DNA from 3 places in the Pseudomonas azadiae genome. Region 1 is predicted to be linked to each of the others. Evidence: predicted binding sites of a transcription regulator. Region 1 holds the regulator's gene; each other region holds the start of a gene.

Region 1 (4,211 bases):
AGCCAGCGACCCGGCATTGCGCATGCAGTTGGAAAGCCTGGCCGGGCGTGGCATCAAGTCGAAAAATTACCTGGTGCTTGCAACCACCAGCCAGAAACAGGTTCTTACCGCTGCGTACCATAGCTACAAGCGCTGCGGCCTGGCCGGTTGCATCCTCACCAAACTCGATGAAACCGCGAGCCTGGGCGAAGTGCTGAGCCTGGCCATCAGTCATGAATTGCCGGTCGCCTACCTGACCGACGGCCCGCGGATCCCGGATGATCTGCATCTGCCGCGCCGTCATCAATTGGTCAGCCGTGCAGTCAGCGTGCAAATGCAAGAAGAGCCTAGCGAGGAAGCGATGGCCGATATGTTCGCCGACCTTTACCACAACCCGGCAAAACGGGTGGGATAAGTCAGGATGAACACCGTGAAATGTATCTACATCGATGGTCTGCAAGCGATTCACGCGGCCAAGCCATGTAGCCTGCGTCTAAGCAAGACAAGGTAAAGAAATAAAATGGGCAGCATGCATCCCGTACAGGTGATCGCGGTGACCGGCGGCAAAGGTGGCGTCGGGAAAACTAACGTGTCAGTGAATTTGTCCCTGGCCCTGGCAGAGCTTGGCCGCCGCGTCATGCTGCTGGATGCTGACCTGGGGCTGGCGAACGTCGACGTTCTGCTGGGGCTGACGCCCAAGCACACCCTCGCCGACGTGATCGAGGGCCGTTGCGAGCTGCGCGACGTGCTGTTGCAGGGCCCGGGTGGCATCCGCATCGTGCCGGCCGCCTCCGGCACCCAGAGCATGGTGCACCTGAGCCCGGCGCAGCATGCCGGCCTGATCCAGGCGTTCAGTGATATCGGCGACAACCTCGACGTGCTGGTGATCGACACCGCCGCCGGGATCGGCGAGTCCGTGGTCAGCTTTGTGCGCGCCGCGCAGGAAGTGTTGCTGGTGGTCTGCGATGAACCCACCTCGATCACCGACGCCTACGCCCTGATCAAACTGCTTAACCGTGACTACGGCATGAACCGCTTCCGCGTCCTGGCCAACATGGCCCAGAGCCCGCAGGAAGGGCGCAACCTGTTCGCCAAGTTGACCAAGGTCACGGACCGCTTTCTCGATGTCGCCTTACAATACGTTGGCGCAGTTCCCTACGACGAGTGTGTGCGCAAGGCTGTGCAAAAGCAGCGTGCGGTCTACGAAGCGTTCCCTCGTTCCAAATGCGCCTTGGCGTTCAAGGCTATTGCCCAGAAGGTCGATACCTGGCCGTTGCCCGCCAATCCGCGGGGGCATCTGGAGTTTTTCGTCGAGCGATTGGTGCATCAGACGAGCGCAGGACCGGTGCTATGACAGCGAACGGCTACAACGCCTACAAGAAATCCGCCCGTGACAGCCAGGGCGAGTTGATCGAGCGCTACGCGCCCTTGGTCAAGCGCATTGCCTATCACCTGTTGGCACGCCTGCCCGCGAGCGTCCAGGTCGAAGACTTGATCCAGGCCGGCATGATCGGCCTGCTCGAAGTGTCGACCAAATATGACGCGAGCAAGGGCGCCAGTTTCGAGACGTATGCGGGGATCCGTATCCGTGGCGCGATGCTCGACGAGGTGCGCAAGGGTGATTGGGCGCCGCGTTCGGTGCACCGCAATACGCGCATGGTCAGTGACGCAATTCGCGCAATTGAAGCAAAAACCGGTCGCGACGCTAAAGATCACGAAGTTGCGGCCGAACTCCAATTGAGTCTCGACGATTATTACGGGATTTTGAACGATACCTTGGGCAGCCGCCTGTTCAGTTTCGACGACCTGTTGCAGGACGGCGAGCATGAAGGGCTGCACGAGGACGGCGCGAGCGCTCATATGGAGCCATCGCGCGACCTGGAAGATGAACGCTTCCAGGGAGCGTTGGCGGACGCGATTGCCAATTTGCCGGAGCGTGAGCGGCTGGTGTTGGCGCTGTACTACGACGAAGAGCTGAACCTTAAGGAAATCGGTGAGGTCCTGGGGGTCAGCGAATCGCGGGTCAGCCAGTTGCATAGCCAGTGCGCAGCCCGCTTGCGGGGGCGTTTGGGAGAGTGGCGAGCGCGCTGACAGGCAGTGTGGGGGGCACTGCAGACGATACCGCGAGGGCGCCGAGCCTTCGCGGGTTCGGCCCGTGGAGCCCCCGGCAGTCCTTTTTGTGTAATGCCTGTTGATTGAAATGGCGCGTCCAGGTGCTGGGCGCGTTTAAGACTGCTTGGAGGTCGAATTGGACAAGAACATGAAAATCCTCATCGTTGATGACTTCTCAACGATGCGGCGGATCATAAAAAACCTGTTGCGTGACCTTGGGTTCACTAACACGGTCGAGGCGGACGACGGCATTACGGCGATTCCGATCCTCAACAGCGGGAGCATCGACTTTCTGGTAACGGACTGGAACATGCCTGGCATGACCGGTATCGACTTGCTGCGCCACGTGCGCGCCGACGAAAAACTGCGCAGCCTTCCCGTGTTGATGGTAACCGCCGAAGCCAAGCGTGAGCAGATCATCGAAGCCGCCCAAGCCGGGGTAAACGGTTACGTGGTCAAGCCATTCACTGCATTGGCCTTGAAAGAGAAGATCGAAAAAATCTTCGAACGCATCCACGGCTAATGCCATCGCGGGGGAGCTATGGAGCATAAAGAAACGTCACAGGGCGACTTTGAGTCGACCCTGAAAAAGCATGCTCACCAGTTGGTCGACAGCCTTGAAAAAGGCCAGTTCGGCGACGCGGTGCAGTTAATCCATGAGCTCAACCAGACCCGTGACCGCGGCCTGTACCAGGAAGTGGGCAAGCTCACGCGCGAGCTGCACAGTGCGATCGTCAATTTCCAGATTGACCCGCATATGCCCCAGGCCGAAGAAATCTCGCAAATCACCGATGCCACCGAACGCCTGTCCTATGTGGTCAGGCTGACCGAGGCGGCGGCCAACCGCACCATGGACCTGGTGGAAAACGCCACGCCCCTGGTCAATGGCATGGCCACCGAAGCCCAGGCGCTCAGCGTTGACTGGGGCCGCTTCATGCGCCGCGAAGTCGGGGCTGAAGAATTTCGTGAATTGGCGCGTCGGGTCGAAGGGTTCTTGTCACGCAGCGAGCAGGAAAACCGCACGGTTTCCAGCAACCTCAACGACATTCTGCTCGCCCAGGATTACCAGGACCTCACCGGCCAGGTGATCAAACGTGTGACCCAATTGGTCACCGAAGTGGAAAGCAACTTGCTCAAATTAGTGCTGATGGCAGGCCAGGTCGACCGCTTTGCAGGCATCGAACATGACCGCGAAGCGATCCTCTCGGAAAAAGATCCACAAAAACATCTCGCCAAGGGTGAAGGTCCGCAGATTCATGCCGATAAACGTGAAGACGTTGTATCGGGTCAAGATGATGTCGATGACCTGTTATCCAGTTTAGGCTTCTAAGGAGCACACCCATGAGCTTCGGCGCCGATGAAGAAATCCTTCAGGATTTCCTTGTAGAGGCCGGCGAAATTTTAGAGCAACTGTCCGAACAACTGGTCGAGCTGGAAAGCCGACCGGATGATGCGAACCTGCTCAATGCAATTTTTCGCGGTTTTCACACTGTAAAAGGGGGCGCCGGCTTCCTCCAGCTCCATGAGCTGGTGGAGTGCTGCCACATCGCCGAGAACGTGTTCGACATCCTGCGCAAGGGTGAGCGTCAGGTTGACTCGGAATTGATGGACGTGATTCTCGAAGCACTGGATGCGGTCAACGGCATGTTCAGCCAAGTGCGTGAACGTGCACCGGTTACCGCCGCCACCCCGGAACTGCTGGCCGCCCTGGCGCGCTATGCAGAGCCTGCCGATGTGTCCGCGGCGCCGGTGGCGCAAGCCGAGCCCGAGCCTGTAGTGCAAGCCGAGCCGGATGTGACCGACAGTGAGTTCGAGCAACTGCTCAACTCCCTCAGCGCAGTGAAGGCCGAGGCAGAAGCACCGGCCGCCGTTGCGCCGGCCGCGGCACCGACCAGCGAAGACATCTCCGACGCAGAGTTCGAATCCCTGCTCGACCAGTTGCACGGCAAAGGCCAGTTTGCGGCCGACGCCGTGGCACCTGCGGCTGCCGCTGCCGCCGCTGCGGATGCGCCGGCCGCCAAGGCCAGCACCGACATTACCGATGACGAATTCGAAGCCTTGCTCGACCAACTGCATGGCAAGGGCACTTTCGTGGCCGACGCCTTGCCGAAGGTCGCCGC
Region 2 (4,211 bases), on a different contig from region 1:
GCCGTTGACCATGCGTGAGACACCGCAGGCCGTGACCGTGATCACCCGCCAACGTATGGATGACCAGGCGATGACCAGCATCAACGATGTAGTCAAGGCTACGCCGGGACTGTTCCTGAACTTCTCCAGCGGTCCTGGCCGACAGTCTTACACTTCGCGCGGTTTCGACATCGACAACCTCATGTATGACGGCATCCCGAGCGGCTATAACGGTGTTTCGGTGGGTGCACAGCCGAACCTGGCGATGTTCGATCGGGTCGAAGTCGTGCGCGGTGCTACCGGCTTGGTGACCGGCGCGGGTAACCCTTCGGCTGCCATTAATCTAGTACGCAAACGGCCACTGAACGAGCAGAAAGTCACCCTCACCGGCGCCGCCGGCAGTTGGGACGACTATCGCGGCGAGCTGGACGCGTCCAGCCCGCTCAATGACAGCGGCACGTGGCGCGGGCGCGTCGTGACCTCTTATCGCGATGCCAACAGCTTCATCGACAACGCCGAGGAATATCACGGCCTGTTCTATGCTGTTACCGAAGCCGACCTGAGCGAAGACACCACCCTGACCCTTGGCTTCTCGAACCAGAAGGACAAGACCAATTACTTCTGGGGTTCATCGATGGTCGGCCAGGACGGCCATCACCTGAACCTGCCGCGCTCCTACAACCCCGGCACCGACTGGGAAAACAAAGACCAGGAAATCAACACGGTGTTCGCAGAATTGCGTCAACGCCTGGCCAATGACTGGAAGCTACAAGTCAACGCCAATTACGCCGAACAAAACGCATTGTTCTCCGGCTCCTACCAGTCCCGCTGGGTTGCCAACACACCGGCACGCACGGTCTACCAGGCGGCCTACGATGAAAACCAGGCGGGTGTCGACGCGTTTGCCAGCGGGCCCTTCCAAGCGTTCGGGCGTACCCATGAGGTGGTGGTGGGCGCCAGCCGGCGCATCTACGACATGACCACCCACAACTACAGCCCGTACAACCTCAACTGGCCACTCACTGCTGGCAAGCCGGATTTCACCCACACCACCAATGACCGCGACGTCACGACCCAGGACGGCCTCTATGTCACTACGCGCCTGAGTTTGGCAGATCCGTTGAAGCTGATCCTCGGCGCGCGTCTGGACTGGTATGACTACGATGCCCATGGCAGCGACACCGGCGACTATAAGGTCACCCGCAATCTCACCCGTTACGCGGGCCTGATCTACGACCTGGACGACTATCATTCGGTCTATGTCAGCTACAGCGACATCTTCACGCCACAAAGCGAAAAGGATACCTCCGGTACTCCGCTCAAGCCCATCATCGGCAAAAACTACGAGGTGGGTATCAAGGGCGAATACCTGGGGGGCGCGCTGAATGCGAGCGTGGCGCTGTTCCGCGTCGACCAGGAAAACCGTGCCGTGGGGGTGACCGTGCCCAACTGTCCGCAGGCATCTTGCTCGCAAGCCTCGGGCGAGATCCGCAGCCAGGGCATCGACTTCGAACTGCAAGGCGCCTTGACCGAGCATTGGCAGGTCGGCGGCGGCTACACCTATGCGCGTACGCACACCATAAAAGATGAAGCCAACCCGCAGAACGTCAACAAGCAATTCGATACAGATACCCCGGAGCACTTGTTCAAGCTGACCACCAGCTACCACTTTCAGGGCCCGTTGGAAAAACTCCGCGTAGGCGGCAACGTCTCATGGCAGAGCCGCATGTACAACGACCTCGATCTGGCCAACGGCGGCAGCTACCGTATCAAGCAAGGCGCCTATGCCGTCACCGACCTGATGGCAGGCTACAAGGTCAACGACCACCTGGACCTGCAGCTCAACGCCAACAACATCTTCGACCGTCGGTACTATTCGACCATTGCCAACTCCGTGAGCTATGGCGGCGACGCTTATGGCAACCCGCGCAACATGATGCTCACCGCAAAATACAGCTTCTGACCCCAGCCCCATCAACGGCTACCCTCCCAGGTAGCCGCCTCTAAAGTCCTGCCCTCTGATGCCGATATACGGTTGGCATCCATGATTCCAATAAAAAAACCAAAAACACCGATTCGCTCCACCCTGCCCTCGCTTTGTTTCGGCCAGCCCCCATGGAGTAAGTGTGAATGCCCACCCCCACGCGTTTTTTCGAACACTACCGCAAAGCCGACCGCATCATGCTGGCGTTGATCTGGCTGATGTTCCTGTTTTCCTTGGGGCTGGGGTTCTGGCATGACACGCTGATGCAGGCCGTCATGGTGGGCGGCGGCACCAGCCTGGTGCTGACCGCGCTCTACCGCGCCATCGGTGGAACCCGTGTGATGCGTTGCGTCCTCGGCGCCGGCCTGATGGTCATGGCGGCGCTGCATATCAACCAGGCCCAGGGTGTGATCGAAGCCCACTTCGGTATTTTCGCGCTGTTGGCGGTGCTGACGTTTTATCGCGACTGGCTGCCGATCCTGGTCGCGGCGGCCACCATCGCCGTGCACCACGTGGTATTCCATGCTCTGCAACATCAGGGATTCCCGGTGTTTGTGATGGAGCACCATGGCGGCTGGACCATGGTCTTCGTCCACGCGTTCTACGTGGTCATGGAAACCGTCGCCCTGCTCTACCTCGCCGTGCACAGCCAGGCCGAAGCGGTCGAGAGCCAGGAAATGCTCGAGAAAATGCTCGCGGTCACCTCCCAGGTCAGCGCGCAAACCAACCAAGGCGAAGGCAAGGCGCATGTGTCGCTGGCCAAGCGTTTTGATCACTTCCTGCAGCAGATCACCCACCTGATCGATGGCGTCGCCCGCGACTCCCAGGGCCTTGGCGAGCTCGGTCGAGAGCTGGCCAGCGCCAGCGGCACATTGGAACAAGGCGCGCGCCATCAACTGGTGGAAATCACCCAGATGACCGGCTCGATGCAGCGCATGGAAGACGCCATGGGCCACATATCCGTGCACGTCGAGCAAGCGGTGGATCGCGCCGACAGGGCCAGCGCGCAGATCCTGCGTGGCCAGGAAAGCGTCGGCCGCGCCCAGCAGGAAATCACTCAGTTGGCGTCACGCCTGAACGGCACCCACGCGACCGTGCAAGGCCTGGCCGCGCAGGCCGAACAGATCGGCAGCGTGCTTGAAGTGATCAGCAGCATCGCCAGCCAGACCAACCTGCTCGCCCTCAACGCCGCCATCGAAGCCGCCCGCGCCGGCGAGCAAGGCCGCGGCTTTGCCGTGGTTGCCGACGAAGTGCGCAGCCTGGCGCAACGCACGGCGGTGTCCACCCAGGAAATCAAAACCATCATTGAAGGCTTGCAGCAAGGCAGCCGTGAAGCCGTCGACGCCATGCACGATAGCCGCCAGGGCGTGGAGCGCTGCGTGGAAGATAGCCAGATGGCGGTGGACATGCTGCGAGCAGTAGGCGACGACATCACGCACATCAACGACCTGAATGGACGGATCGTGACCACTACGCGCGAGCAGACCTCGGCCAACCTGGAGATTGTCGGGCGGTTGCAGTCGGTGCAGAGCATCGCCCAAAGCACGGCCGATGACGTCGAAACCCTTGCCCGCAGCAGCGAGCGCTTGCCGCCGATTGCCGTGCGGCTGGATGCGCTGGGCAAGCACTTTCATCAAGCGTGATGCGCCCTGCTTATCCTGCCTCAAGCAACAAGAGTGTCTTGCGATCCGGTTCACCGTCGAAAAACTGATCCAGTGCCGTTTGGTACACAGTGGACTCGGTCTGGACGCTCATGAACAACGTCAGGCAAGAGCGAAACTTCAAGTCATCGGGCGTGCCGAATAGCTGCCCGGTGCTTGTTCCGCGGTGTTGCAGAACCGCCTTGACGCAGCTTTCGAGCCTTGGGCCGAGCACCTCGTGCTCTAGATAAGCGCGTGCCTCGGCCACGCCAGAGATAGCGAAATGCTGGGCCATCTCGGAACGACCGAGCCCCTGCACTTGCGGAAAGACGAACCACATCCAGTGACTCGTCTTGCGCCCCGCGTGCAGTTCGGCCATGACGCGACTGAACACCGGGCGCTGGGCCTCGACAAAACGCGACAGATTGAACCGGTCGGGCATGGCTGGTTCTCCTCCTGGCTAAGCCACCTGGGTGGCAAACCTGCCCACTGCGTCGACGACTTTCTTTGCGCCGTCCTGAATTTCGACAATGACCTGGCCGGCTTGCGTGGCCAGTTCAAGGCCTTGCTCGGCCTGGGACTTGCTGTTGGCCATCTCGGCGACGGTC
Region 3 (4,211 bases), on a different contig from region 1:
TGTCGCCGAAGTACTGGCAGACGCCGGTTACCAGTGCAGCCTGGCGGCCGACGGTGACGAAGCGATCGCAATCTTGAAGACCGACCTGACGATCAACCTGCTGCTCACCGATGTCGGCCTGCCCTACATGACCGGCCGCGAACTGGCTGACTTCGCCCGTGGCCTGCGCAACGATTTGCCGATCCTGTTCATGACCGGCTACGCCGAGAATGCAGCGAATCGGCAAAACTTCCTGGGTGAACGCATGGACCTGATCACCAAGCCGTTTCACATCGATGAACTGCTTGAGAAGATTCGCCAGGGCTTGGAGGCGAAGTCCTGAGCGCTGCTGATTACAGCTGAAACCGCGCCACCGCTTCATTCAGCGAAGCCGCCAACTGCGCCAGTTCGCGGCTCGATCCATTGATCTGCCCGGCGCCGGACGAGGACTGGGCAGACAAGTCGCGAATGTTGACGATGTTGCGGTCGACTTCCTTGGCCACTTGCGCCTGCTCTTCCGCAGCGCTGGCAATCACCAGGTTACGTTGGTGGATCTGATCGATGGAGTCGGTGATCTGGCTCAACGCGCCACCCGCCCCTTCGGCCAAGGCCAGGGTATCGGTGGCGCGCTGGGTACTCGACTGCATTGAAGTCAGCGCGTGATCCGAGCCTGTGCGCATCGCTGTGACCATCTGGTCGATTTCCAGGGTGGATTGCTGGGTACGGTGCGCCAATGCGCGCACCTCGTCGGCAACCACCGCAAAGCCGCGCCCGGACTCACCGGCTCGCGCAGCCTCGATGGCGGCATTGAGGGCCAGCAGGTTGGTCTGTTCGGCAATGGAGCGAATCACGTCGAGCACCTTGCCGATATCACGCGATTGTTCGGCGAGGTTCTGCACCAGCGTCGAGGTTTCACCTATGTTCGTGCTCAGGGCCTGGATGGCGCTGACGGTTTCGCCAACGCGATGCTGACCTTCGCGCGCCGTTTCATTGGAGACACGCGTGGACTCTGAGGTGGAGACTGCGTTGCGCGCCACTTCATCGGCGGCAGAGGTCATCTCGTTGACGGCGGTAGCGGCCTGTTCGATTTCGGCGGTCTGCTTTTGCAGGCTGCGGCTGCTTTGGTCAGTGATGCCATTGAGGTCAGTGGCGGCTGAGGCCATCTGCCCCGCCGACTGGCGGATCAACTGCAAGGTCCCGCGCAGGTTGGCCTGCATGGTCTTGAGGGCAACCAGCAGCCGCGTCACTTCGTCGTCACCGGTCACGTCCACCGTCTGCGTCAGGTCGCCTTGAGCCACGTTCTCGGCAGCCCTCACCGCATGGCTCAGCGGACCGACAATGCTGCGCGTCAGCAGCCACGCCAGCGCCACGGTGCTCAAAGCGGCCAGGAGTACGAAGCCAAACACCATGGTGCGCGAGCGGCTGTACTGCGACTCGGCCAGTTGGCCCTGCTGGTTGATCTGCGCGTTGTAATAGTCAGCCAGGGCATTGAGCTGCGCACCGGAGCCATCGATCACGGTTTTCATGTCCACCAGCAACAGCTTGTTGAGCTCGGCGCCCTGCTGCTTGTCGGCAAGAACAAAGGACTGGGCCAACCCCTGCTGGTACTGACGCAGCGAACCCTGGAATTGATCGTAGAGCGCGCGCACTTGCGGGGTATCGATGACCGCATCGAGTTCGGCCAGCCTTTTGGTCAGGTCCTGGCTGCGGGTGTCCATCTGGCTGCGGTATTGCGGGATGCTCGCCGGGTTCGGGTCCAGCGCCATGCGCAACGAGATCGTCCGAATGCGCAGCATGATTTCGCGAATGTCCGCCACCAGCCGCATCTTGGGCACCAGCCCGCTTTCAACCTGCACCGCACTGGCGCGGATGCTCGCCATATTCGACAGCGCAAAAAAACCCAGCAGGGCTACAAGCAAAGCGATCAAGGCAAAACCCAGACCCGCACGGCGAGCGATGGACAGGTTGCGAAGGGACATTTCGGGAGGATCTCTTATTGGGGATATGACGTCGTATGAGAGGGTTTCGGCCTGCGGGGGCGGGACTTTAGCGAATGGCAGAAAGTAATACTGATCGTTTCTTTCGAATTTTAAACCGACGCATCCCTGGCACCCTTTGAGTGTTCGATAAGCACGCAGAGCACCGCACATTTGAAGATTTGCCTGACGTAGTTAACAGACGCGTCCTTCTACGGGGGCCTTGAAGGGATTGATGTCTAACACATAGAGTTCCGTGCGTACTCCGACCAAGCTGCAGTTTGATCAGCTAATATCCCGACATTGACGACTGCGATTGAGCGTCGCATCGATTGCACTGATGATTACTATCGAACCGAGCGCCTGCTCAATTACCACAACAGGTTTCTATAATCGGCTCCAAATTCCCTCCCCTTCGCCTGGCTTCAGGCGACGTTCACCCCGGAACCTGACTCCATGCCAAGTGCCACCCAGGCCCCTCGCGGCCTTCCCGAACATAATCAACAGAGTGTCAAACAGCAGTGGCTGGCGATCCTCTCGGTCGCCGTGGGCGCCTTCGCCCTGGTGACCAGCGAGTTTCTGCCGGTAGGCGTGCTCAACGACGTTGCGAGCGACCTCGGCATCAGCGCCGGCCACGCGGGCCTGATGGTGACATTGCCCGGCATCATGGCCGCCCTCGCCGCGCCGCTGCTGTCTGTAGTCATTGGCAAGATGGATCGCCGCTATCTACTGATCGGACTGACGCTGGTCATGATCATCGCCAACCTGGTCGTGGCCTTCGCCAGCGACTTCAGCCTGCTGCTGTTCGGCCGCGTGTTGCTGGGCATCAGCATCGGTGGTTTCTGGGCGACCGCCATCGCCCTCAGCGGCCGCCTGGCGCCCAAGGGCGTGGACGTCGCCAAAGCCACCTCGATCATCATGATGGGCGTCACCCTCGCCACCGTACTGGGCGTCCCCGTCGGCACCTGGCTGAGCGGCCTGATGGGCTGGCGCATGACGTTCCTGGTCACCGCGTTGGTGGGGATACCGGTCCTGCTCGCGCAGGTATTCCTGTTGCCTCGGCTCCACCCGGAGAAAGCCATTCTTGTCAGAGACCTGCCGGCGTTGTTTATCAACCCACGCGCTCGGGTTGGGCTGATCGCCGTATTGCTGATCGGCCTCGCGCACTTTGCCGCCTACACCTATGTCGCGCCGTTCTTCAAGAACAGCGCCGGCTTCGACGGGCCGACGATCGGTTCGCTGTTGCTGATGTTTGGCGTGGCCGGGGTCGCGGGTAACATTTTCGCCGGTTTCGCCGCCAACCGCAGCGTACGTCACACCCTGCTGCTGGTCGCGCTGATGATCGGCACCAGCACCGCCCTGTTCCCCTACTTCGCCACCGGCATGATCGGCGCCACGATGCTGATCGCGCTATGGGGCTTCGCCTTCGGCGCCTTCCCGGCATGCGCCAGTATCTGGATGTTCGTGGTCGCGCCCAAGGATGTGGAACGTGGCATGCCGCTGTTCGTTGCGTTGTTCCAGGTGATTATCGCGCTGGGGTCGTTCTTTGGTGGGCAGATCGTCGACCACCTGGGCACCTCAGTGTTGTTGAGCCTGGCGACGGCGCTGGTGGGCGTGGGTTTTGTCACGGTGTTGGTGCTGGGGCGTAACATCAGCAATCGCATGGTGGCGCAGCCGGCCTGACCCATGTCCTCCAAAGGCTCAAAATGCTCCCTGTAGTGAGCGGGCTTGTCCCGCGCTGGGCTGCGCAGCGGCCCCAAACCAGGCGACTTGGTTCTATCTGGTACTCGGCGCTGTCTTTATTGGGGCGGCTTCGCCACCCAGCGCGGGACAAGCCCGCTCACTACAAAGCCTGCCGAGCGTTGAGCTCAGCAGGATTTTCTGTTTCAGGAGCAAGTGTTTATCCGGCTGTAGGGAAAGCACGCTCCAGGACTGAATCCACCAATGCCTGGGCGTTCTCGATCAATTGAGCCAAGGCCATGATCACGGGTGACTGCCTGCTGTCTGGATCTTCAGCGCATTGGTAGGCAGTTTGGAGAGCGGACGAGAGAATTTCGGAGGCGTTTGTCAGGGCTTCTTCGGTGCCGACATCATCGGCTACGCAAAAGATCTTGGCGAATGCCTTTCGCTATAGAGAGGTTCAGTTGGATTAGCGGTGATTTTTTTTATGATGTAACTCCACGTTATGAAGGAGCTACCACTCCTGCTGTCAAACAGGTTTGGGTGGCAGCTGTACGCGGGTTGACAGACCGGAAA

What was found. The regulator FliA, encoded in region 1, starts transcription of late flagellar genes. The targets are predictions, from matches to a motif close to CTAAAGTTTNNNNNNNNNNNGCCGNTAA.
Region 2: KVG91_RS27900 (methyl-accepting chemotaxis protein) is a predicted target of FliA. The motif match lies at 1,983-2,010, and genes of this name have one in related genera.
Region 3: KVG91_RS28220 (methyl-accepting chemotaxis protein) is a predicted target of FliA. The motif match lies at 2,002-2,029, and genes of this name have one in related genera.

Annotation. Positions count from the first base shown of each region.
Region 1 covers NZ_JAHSTY010000001.1:1,012,500-1,016,710, reverse strand. The annotation lists gene flhF (flagellar biosynthesis protein FlhF) at 1-394, shown strand, start outside; gene fleN (flagellar synthesis regulator FleN) at 500-1,333, shown strand; gene fliA (RNA polymerase sigma factor FliA) at 1,330-2,070, shown strand; gene KVG91_RS04460 (chemotaxis response regulator CheY) at 2,240-2,614, shown strand; gene KVG91_RS04455 (protein phosphatase CheZ) at 2,633-3,421, shown strand; gene KVG91_RS04450 (chemotaxis protein CheA) at 3,433-4,211, shown strand, end outside.
Region 2 covers NZ_JAHSTY010000002.1:1,435,693-1,439,903, reverse strand. The annotation lists gene KVG91_RS22940 (TonB-dependent siderophore receptor) at 1-1,942, shown strand, start outside; gene KVG91_RS27900 (methyl-accepting chemotaxis protein) at 2,110-3,606, shown strand; gene KVG91_RS22930 (DUF1810 domain-containing protein) at 3,617-4,045, opposite strand; partial or broken gene KVG91_RS28120 (methyl-accepting chemotaxis protein) at 4,064-4,211, opposite strand, start outside.
Region 3 covers NZ_JAHSTY010000002.1:225,478-229,688, reverse strand. The annotation lists gene KVG91_RS17435 (response regulator) at 1-322, shown strand, start outside; gene KVG91_RS28220 (methyl-accepting chemotaxis protein) at 333-1,958, opposite strand; gene KVG91_RS17425 (MFS transporter) at 2,412-3,638, shown strand; gene KVG91_RS17420 (DUF6124 family protein) at 3,856-4,065, opposite strand.